Linked DNA regions of Martelella endophytica. The protein of the gene in region 2 interacts with the protein of the main gene of each other region in a pairwise test. Links are inferred from orthologs where the notes say so. Each region holds a gene or a part of one and is shown on either strand. Other genes may lie near its edges.

The links. The genes of interacting proteins can lie anywhere in the genome.
Region 1: the proteins of gyrA (region 2) and gyrB interact in binary tests that used the Escherichia coli proteins (3 or more experiments, as listed by UniProt). The link is inferred for Martelella endophytica from one-to-one orthologs.

What each region holds. Positions count from the first base shown.
Region 1 is NZ_CP010803.1:1,089,072-1,092,654, forward strand. Bases 119-3,185 are described here. They hold gyrB (DNA topoisomerase (ATP-hydrolyzing) subunit B), read left to right. Parts: upstream 119-467; coding sequence 468-2,903; downstream 2,904-3,185. Other genes in these bases: TM49_RS04995 (NAD(P)/FAD-dependent oxidoreductase), read left to right, coding at 119-202; TM49_RS05005 (nitroreductase family protein), read left to right, coding at 3,102-3,185. Also shown: more of TM49_RS04995, read left to right, coding at 1-118; more of TM49_RS05005, read left to right, coding at 3,186-3,583. UniProt on the Escherichia coli protein: DNA gyrase negatively supercoils closed circular double-stranded DNA in an ATP-dependent manner to maintain chromosomes in an underwound state.
Region 2 is NZ_CP010803.1:3,572,003-3,575,903, reverse strand. The notes cover bases 348-3,732. They hold gyrA (DNA gyrase subunit A), read left to right. Parts: upstream 348-721; coding sequence 722-3,532; downstream 3,533-3,732. Other genes in these bases: TM49_RS16390 (class I SAM-dependent methyltransferase), read left to right, coding at 3,616-3,732; TM49_RS16400 (MarC family protein), read right to left, coding at 348-473. Also shown: more of TM49_RS16400, read right to left, coding at 1-347; more of TM49_RS16390, read left to right, coding at 3,733-3,901. UniProt on the Escherichia coli protein: A type II topoisomerase that negatively supercoils closed circular double-stranded (ds) DNA in an ATP-dependent manner to maintain chromosomes in an underwound state.

The sequences.
Region 1 (3,583 bases), 2.5 Mb from region 2 along the record:
GACACCGCTTGCCGAAAGGCTCGGCTGCCGGCTGGAAGAGACCATGCTCGGTCTGCAGATCGCAACCGACCCGATGAAGGAGACCAGTATCGCCGGTGCCTTCGCGGCCGGCGATGTCGCGCGGATGCCGCATTCGGTGGCACTGGCGGTCGCCGATGGCGCCTTCGCCGGCGCGGCGGTGCACCGTTCACTGGTGTTCTGAACAGCCAGGGCACTATCATTTTGAAATCACAAGAGGTTTCAAGCGAAAACCTGCTGCAGGCCGCCGCCTGGCCGCCCCACCCGCGGCGGCCTTGAGCGCAACCATTGAAACGGGCTAGGTTTATCCCCAATTTGACGCTAAAAGGGGTCCCGGCGATTTGAGTGAAAACGGCTTTTCACCTAAGCTCTGCGTTTGAAAAAGCAGTGATTCGGCGGCGTTTTGACCGCGCTAGCCGCGCCCCTGACAAATTCGGAAAGACCTGTTGATGAGCGATACTCCAGAAACTGCTGTCGGCCTTCCTGCCGAATACGGCGCCGATTCGATCAAGGTTCTGAAGGGCCTTGATGCCGTGCGCAAGCGGCCGGGCATGTATATCGGCGACACGGATGACGGTTCGGGCCTGCATCACATGGTCTACGAGGTGGTCGACAACGCGATCGACGAGGCGCTGGCCGGCCATGCCGACATCGTCACCGTCACGCTCAATCCGGATGGCTCCGTCACCGTGACCGACAACGGCCGCGGCATTCCGACGGATATCCACACCGGCGAAGGCGTTTCCGCTGCCGAAGTCATCATGACCCAGCTCCATGCGGGCGGCAAGTTCGACCAGAATTCCTACAAGGTCTCCGGCGGCCTGCACGGCGTCGGCGTCTCGGTGGTCAATGCGCTCTCGGTCTGGCTCAAGGTGCGCATCAAGCGCAATGGCAAGCTCCACGAGATCTCCTTCACCCACGGCGTTGCCGACAAGCCGCTTGAAGTGATCGGCGATGCGGAAGGCCGTTCCGGCACGGAAATCACCTTCCTGCCGAGTTCCGAAACCTTCACCATGGTCGATTTCGACTATGACACGCTGGAAAAGCGCCTGCACGAGCTTGCCTTCCTGAACTCGGGCGTGCGCATTCTGCTGACCGACAACCGCCATGCCGAGCCGGTGTCGAAGGAGATGCACTATGACGGTGGCCTCGCCGCCTTCGTCGCCTATCTCGACCGTTCGAAGAAGCCGCTGATTGCCGATCCGGTCTATATCTCGACCGAAAAGGACGGCATCACCGTTGAGGTGTCGATGTGGTGGAACGACAGCTACCACGAGAACGTGCTCTGCTTTACCAACAACATCCCGCAGCGCGACGGCGGCACCCATATGGCCGGTTTCCGCGGCGCGCTCACCCGGCAGATGATCAGCTATGCCGACACCTCCGGCATCCTGAAGCGCGAGAAGGTGACGCTTTCCGGCGAAGACTGCCGCGAGGGCCTGACCGCCGTGCTTTCGGTGAAGGTGCCGGATCCGAAGTTCTCCTCGCAGACCAAGGACAAGCTGGTGTCCTCGGAAGTCCGCCCCGTCGTCGAAAGCTGCGTCAACGATGCGCTCGGCCAGTGGCTGGAGGAACATCCGAACGAAGCCCGCGTGCTGGTCACCAAGATCGCCGAGGCGGCGTCGGCCCGCGAGGCCGCGCGCCGCGCCCGCGAACTTACGCGCCGCAAGGGCGCGCTTGATATCGCCTCGCTTCCCGGCAAGCTCGCCGACTGCTCCAACCGTGACCCCGCGAAATCCGAACTGATCCTGGTGGAGGGCGATTCCGCTGGCGGTTCGGCCAAGCAGGGCCGTTCGCGTGAGACCCAGGCGATCCTGCCGCTGCGCGGCAAGATCCTGAACGTCGAGCGTGCCCGCTTCGACAAGATGCTGTCGAGCCAGGAAATCGGCACGCTGATCACAGCACTTGGAACCGGCATCGGCAAGGACGAGTACAATCCGGACAAGCTGCGCTACCACAAGATCATCATCATGACCGATGCTGACGTCGACGGCGCCCACATCCGCACGCTGCTGCTCACCTTCTTCTTCCGGCAGATGCCGGAGCTGATCGAGCGCGGCCACCTCTATATCGCCCAGCCGCCGCTCTACAAGGTGACGCGCGGCAAGTCGGTGCAGTATCTGAAGCATGAGCAGGCGCTCGAGGATTACCTCGTCGAGCAGGGCCTGGAAGAAGCCGGCCTGCATCTGCACACCGGCGAGGTCCGCACCGGGCAGGATCTCCGCCAGGTGATCATCGATGCGATCCGCATGCGCAACCTCATGGAAGGCATCCATTCCCGCTATGACCGCCACGTGGTCGAACAGGCGGCGATTGCCGGCGCGCTCAATGCCGACAGGGTTTCCGATCAGGCCGAGGCCGAGCGCCTTGCCGCCGACATCGCGGCCCGCCTCGATATGATTGCGGAAGAGACCGAGCGCGGCTGGGAAGGCTTTGTCCGCGACGATGGCGGCCTGCGCTTCGAGCGCACGGTGCGCGGCGTCAAGGAAGTCGCCAATATCGACATGAGCCTGATCGGCTCGGCCGATGCACGCTACATCGACCAGATGCAGAAGCGCCTTCACGACGTTTACGAAAAGCCGCCGCTGCTGAAGCGCAAGAATGGCGACCTCACCATCTTCGGCCCCCGCGCCATGCTGGAAGCCGTGTTCGAGGCCGGCCGTCGCGGCCTGACCATGCAGCGCTACAAGGGCCTTGGCGAGATGAATGCCGAGCAGCTTTGGGAGACCACGATGGACCCGAATGTCCGCTCGCTGCTGCAGGTCAAGGTCGCCGATGCCACCAGCGCCGACGGGCTGTTCTCCCGCCTGATGGGCGACGAGGTGGAACCGCGCCGCGACTTCATCCAGGACAACGCGCTTTCGGTCGCAAACCTCGATATCTGACGGGCACCGCACCGATGAATATTCAGGAAGGCGGCATCTCGCGATGCCGCCTTTCTTGTTTCATTGCTGGCGGAACCGTCTCGGCAAAGCTTGGCGCCTTTACGCTGGAGGCCTATATCTGGCGGGTCACTTTCCTGCAGAATGGCGCCGCCCGGTGCGCCGGCCCTGTCTCGCTTTCATTGCGCAAAGGCATTTTTCATGACCGACTCCAACCACCGCCATTCCGAATATCCGATCGACCCGCTGTTTCTGAACCGCTGGGCGCCGCGCGCCTTTGATGGCCAGCCCATGCCGAAAGCGGACTTTCTCACCATCCTCGATGCCGCCCATTGGGCGCCCTCTTCGGGCAACGGCCAGCCATGGCGGTTCGTCTATGCGCTGCGCGGTACGGATGGCTTCGATGATGCCGTCGGGCTGCTGATGGATGGCAACCAGGTCTGGGCGGGAAATGCCTCGGCACTGGTCTTCGTCATTTCACACGCCAAGCGGAAAAGCCGGGACGGCACTCTTGTCGACAACGCAACGCATGCCTTCGACAGCGGTGCGGCCTGGATGGCGGCGGCCCTGCAGGCCAAGCTGATGGGTTACGAGACCCATGGCATGGCCGGCATCCACAAGGACAGGATCGCGGAGCATTACGGCATTCCCGCCGACTACGCGGTCAACATGGCCTTCGTCGT
Region 2 (3,901 bases):
CAGGTGATCAGGATCATCAGGATCAGCGCCAGCACGTCCAGAACGCCGTTTGTGCGCGAACCGAGCAGGATCGTGGCCGAGATCGCGCCGGGGCCGGCGATCAGCGGCATGGCAAGGGGAAAAGCCGCGAGATTGGCGATGTGATCCTTGGTCACGGCGGTTTCTGTCGTCTTTTCCTTTCGCTCCTGGCGCTTTTCGAAGATCATTTCGCAGCCGATCCAGAACAGCAGCAGACCGCCGGCGATGCGGAAGGCGCTCATCGAGATGCCGAGTGCGCCGAGAATGTCGTCGCCGAAAAGGCCGAAGGCGATCAGCAGACAGAATGTGATGATCGTGCCGCGGATGGCGACGCTGCGGCGTTCGTCGCGCGTCATGCCGGCGGTCAGCGCCAGGAAGATCGGCACCATGCCAGGCGGATCCGTGGTCACCATCAGCGTGGTGAAGCCGTTGATCCAGGCCGAAAAGTCAATCATGTGCGCTCCCACTTCGGTCTCTCGTCTGGCAGGGCGGCAACCGCTCTCATGCGCTGATGGCCTCCGATCTCACCGCTTAAGGGTAGCAATCGGCCGGGTTTTACCACCCTGCCATAACTTCGCCCCCGAATACGAATAAATTATGAGGGAAAACAGGGCGTATCGCGGGCCCAAGCGCCGATAAATTGGCGTCGGCAGACGGTTTCGGCTATAAAAACGCCATATGATTCTAGATTTGAGATCGTGATTTGACAGATCAAACGACACCATCGGGCGGGGGCCTCCCGCCGGGCATCGAGCCCATCTCCATCATGGAGGAAATGCAGCGTTCCTATCTCGATTACGCGATGAGCGTGATCGTCAGCCGCGCGCTGCCGGATGTACGTGACGGGCTGAAGCCGGTGCACCGGCGCATCCTCTACGGCATGTCGGAGCTCGGCGTCGACTGGAACAAGAAATACATGAAGTGCGCCCGTATCACCGGTGACGTCATGGGTAAGTTCCATCCCCATGGCAATTCGGCGATCTACGATGCGCTGGCGCGTATGGCGCAGGACTGGTCGTTGCGCCTGCCGCTGATCGACGGGCAGGGCAATTTCGGCTCCGTCGACGGCGATCCGCCGGCGGCCGAACGCTACACCGAGTGCCGGCTGCAGAAGGTCGCGCACACCATGCTCGACGATCTCGACAAGGAGACCGTCGATTTCCGCGAGAACTATGACGGCACGCTGTCAGAGCCGGTTGTGCTGCCGGCGAAGTTCCCGAACCTCCTGGTCAATGGCGCGGGCGGCATCGCCGTCGGCATGGCGACCAACATCCCGACGCACAACCTGTCGGAAGTGATCGACGGCTGCATCGCGGTGATGGACAATCCGGCGATCGAACTGCCGGAGCTGATGCAGATCATTCCGGGCCCGGATTTCCCGACCGGTGCCCAGATCCTCGGCCGCGCCGGCATCAAGTCCGCCTATGAGACTGGCCGTGGCTCGGTCATCATGCGCGGCCGCGCCACCATCGAGCCGATGCGCGGCGATCGCGAGCAGATCATCATCACCGAAATTCCCTACCAGGTGAACAAGGCGACGATGATCGAGAAGATGGCCGATCTGGTGCGCGAAAAGCGCATCGAGGGCATCTCCGACCTGCGCGACGAGTCGGACCGCGAGGGCTACCGCGTCGTCATCGAGCTGAAGCGCGATGCCAATGCCGACGTCATCCTCAACCAGCTTTACCGTTACACGCCGCTGCAGACCTCGTTTGGCTGCAACATGGTGGCGCTGAACGGCGGCAAGCCGGAGCAGATGACGCTGCTCGACATCCTGAGGGCCTTCGTCGCCTTCCGCGAGAGTGTCGTCAGCCGCCGCACCAAATACCTGCTCAAGAAGGCACGCGACCGGGCCCATGTGCTCGTCGGTCTTGCCATCGCCGTCGCCAATATCGACGAGATCATCAACCTGATCCGCCGTGCGCCCGATCCGGCGACCGCGCGCGAACAGCTGATGGAGCGCCACTGGCCGGCGCAGGATGTCGAGGCGCTGATCCTGCTGATCGATGACCCGCGTCACAAGATCCACGAGGACGGCACCTACCAGCTTTCCGAGGAACAGGCCCGCGCCATCCTCGAACTGCGCCTGTCGCGCCTGACGGCCCTTGGCCGTGATGAAATCGGAGACGAGCTGAACAAGATCGGCGACGAGATCAAGTCCTACCTCGAAATCCTGTCTTCGCGCCTGAGGATCCAGGAGCTAATCAAGGAAGAGCTGATCGCGGTGCGCGACGAGTTCGGCACGCCTCGGCGCACCGAGATCCTCGAAGGTGGTCCGGACATGGACGACGAGGATCTGATCGCCCGCGAGGACATGGTCGTCACCGTGTCGCGCAACGGCTACATCAAGCGCGTTCCGCTGACCACCTACCGGGCCCAGCGCCGCGGCGGCAAGGGCCGCTCCGGCATGTCGATCCGCGATGAGGATTTCGTCACCCGCCTGTTCGTGGCCAATACCCACACGCCGGTGCTGTTCTTCTCCTCGCGTGGCATCGTCTACAAGGAGAAGGTCTGGCGCCTGCCGATCGGCACGCCGCAATCGCGCGGCAAGGCGCTGATCAACATGCTGCCGCTCCAGCAGGGCGAGGCGATCACCTCCATTCTGGCGCTGCCGGAGGATGAGGACAGCTGGGCCGAGCTCGACGTGATGTTCGCCACCACACGCGGAACCGTGCGCCGCAACAAGCTCTCGGACTTCGTGCAGGTGAACCGCAACGGCAAGATCGCGATGAAGCTCGACGACGAGAACGATCGCATCCTGTCGGTCTGGACCTGTACGCCGGATGACGACGTGCTGCTGACAACCGCCATGGGCCAGGCGATCCGCTTCCCGGTTCCGGCGATCCGCGTCTTTGCGGGGCGCAATTCGATCGGCGTGCGCGGCATCGGTCTGGCGGAAGGCGACGAGGTCATCTCGATGACCATCGTCAGCCATGTGGATGCCGAGCCGTGGGAACGCGCCGCCTATCTGAAGCGTGCGGCACTTGAACGTCGCGCCGAAACCGGGGAGGGCGAGGATATCGCGCTTGTCGGCGAGGAGGTGACGGAAGAGGGTGTGCTGAGCGATGACCGCTACGAGGAACTGAAGTTCCGCGAGCAGTTCATCCTGACCGTCACGGAAAAGGGTTTCGGCAAGCGCTCGTCGTCCTATGACTTCCGCATTTCCGGTCGTGGCGGCAAGGGCATCCGCGCCACCGATACGTCGAAGACCGACGAAATCGGCAAGCTGATTGCCGCCTTCCCGGTTCTCGACGGCGACCAGATCATGCTGGTGACCAATGCCGGTCAGCTGATCCGGGTGCCCGTCTACGACATCCGCATCGCCAGCCGCACCGCCAAGGGCGTCACCGTGTTCAAGACCGGTGCTGATGAGAAGGTCGTCTCGGTCGAGGTCATCAGCGAGCCGGACGATGACGAAGTCATCGAAGGGGCCGTTGAAGACGGTGAAGCGCCGGCTGCCGAAGGCAATGCTCCGGAAGGCGGCGCTGCCGGAGAGACAGACGGCGAGGCGTGATCCTCGATCGGATAGAAACAAAGCAAAGCCGGGCCTGTGGTCCGGCTTTTGCGTGAATCAAGACATGTCAGGGAGGAGACGACGTGAAACAGGATTCTGCTGCGAAGTTCGATCAGTCGCGGGCCGGCGAATATGCGCGCCAGAGCCGCATCGGCCTTGCCGGCTATGACGCCTGCCACGAGCTATCGGCCTGCATGCTTGCGGCAGCGATCGGCGAGGGGCGTCCGGCGCAGGTGCTGGTGGTCGGCGCCGGCGGAACGGCGGGCGAGATCGTGACCGCCGCCCGGCTGGAGCCGCAATGGCGCTTCCTGGCCGTCGATCCTTCCGAACCGATGCTGGAACTCGCGCGCACGCATATCGCCGAGGCCT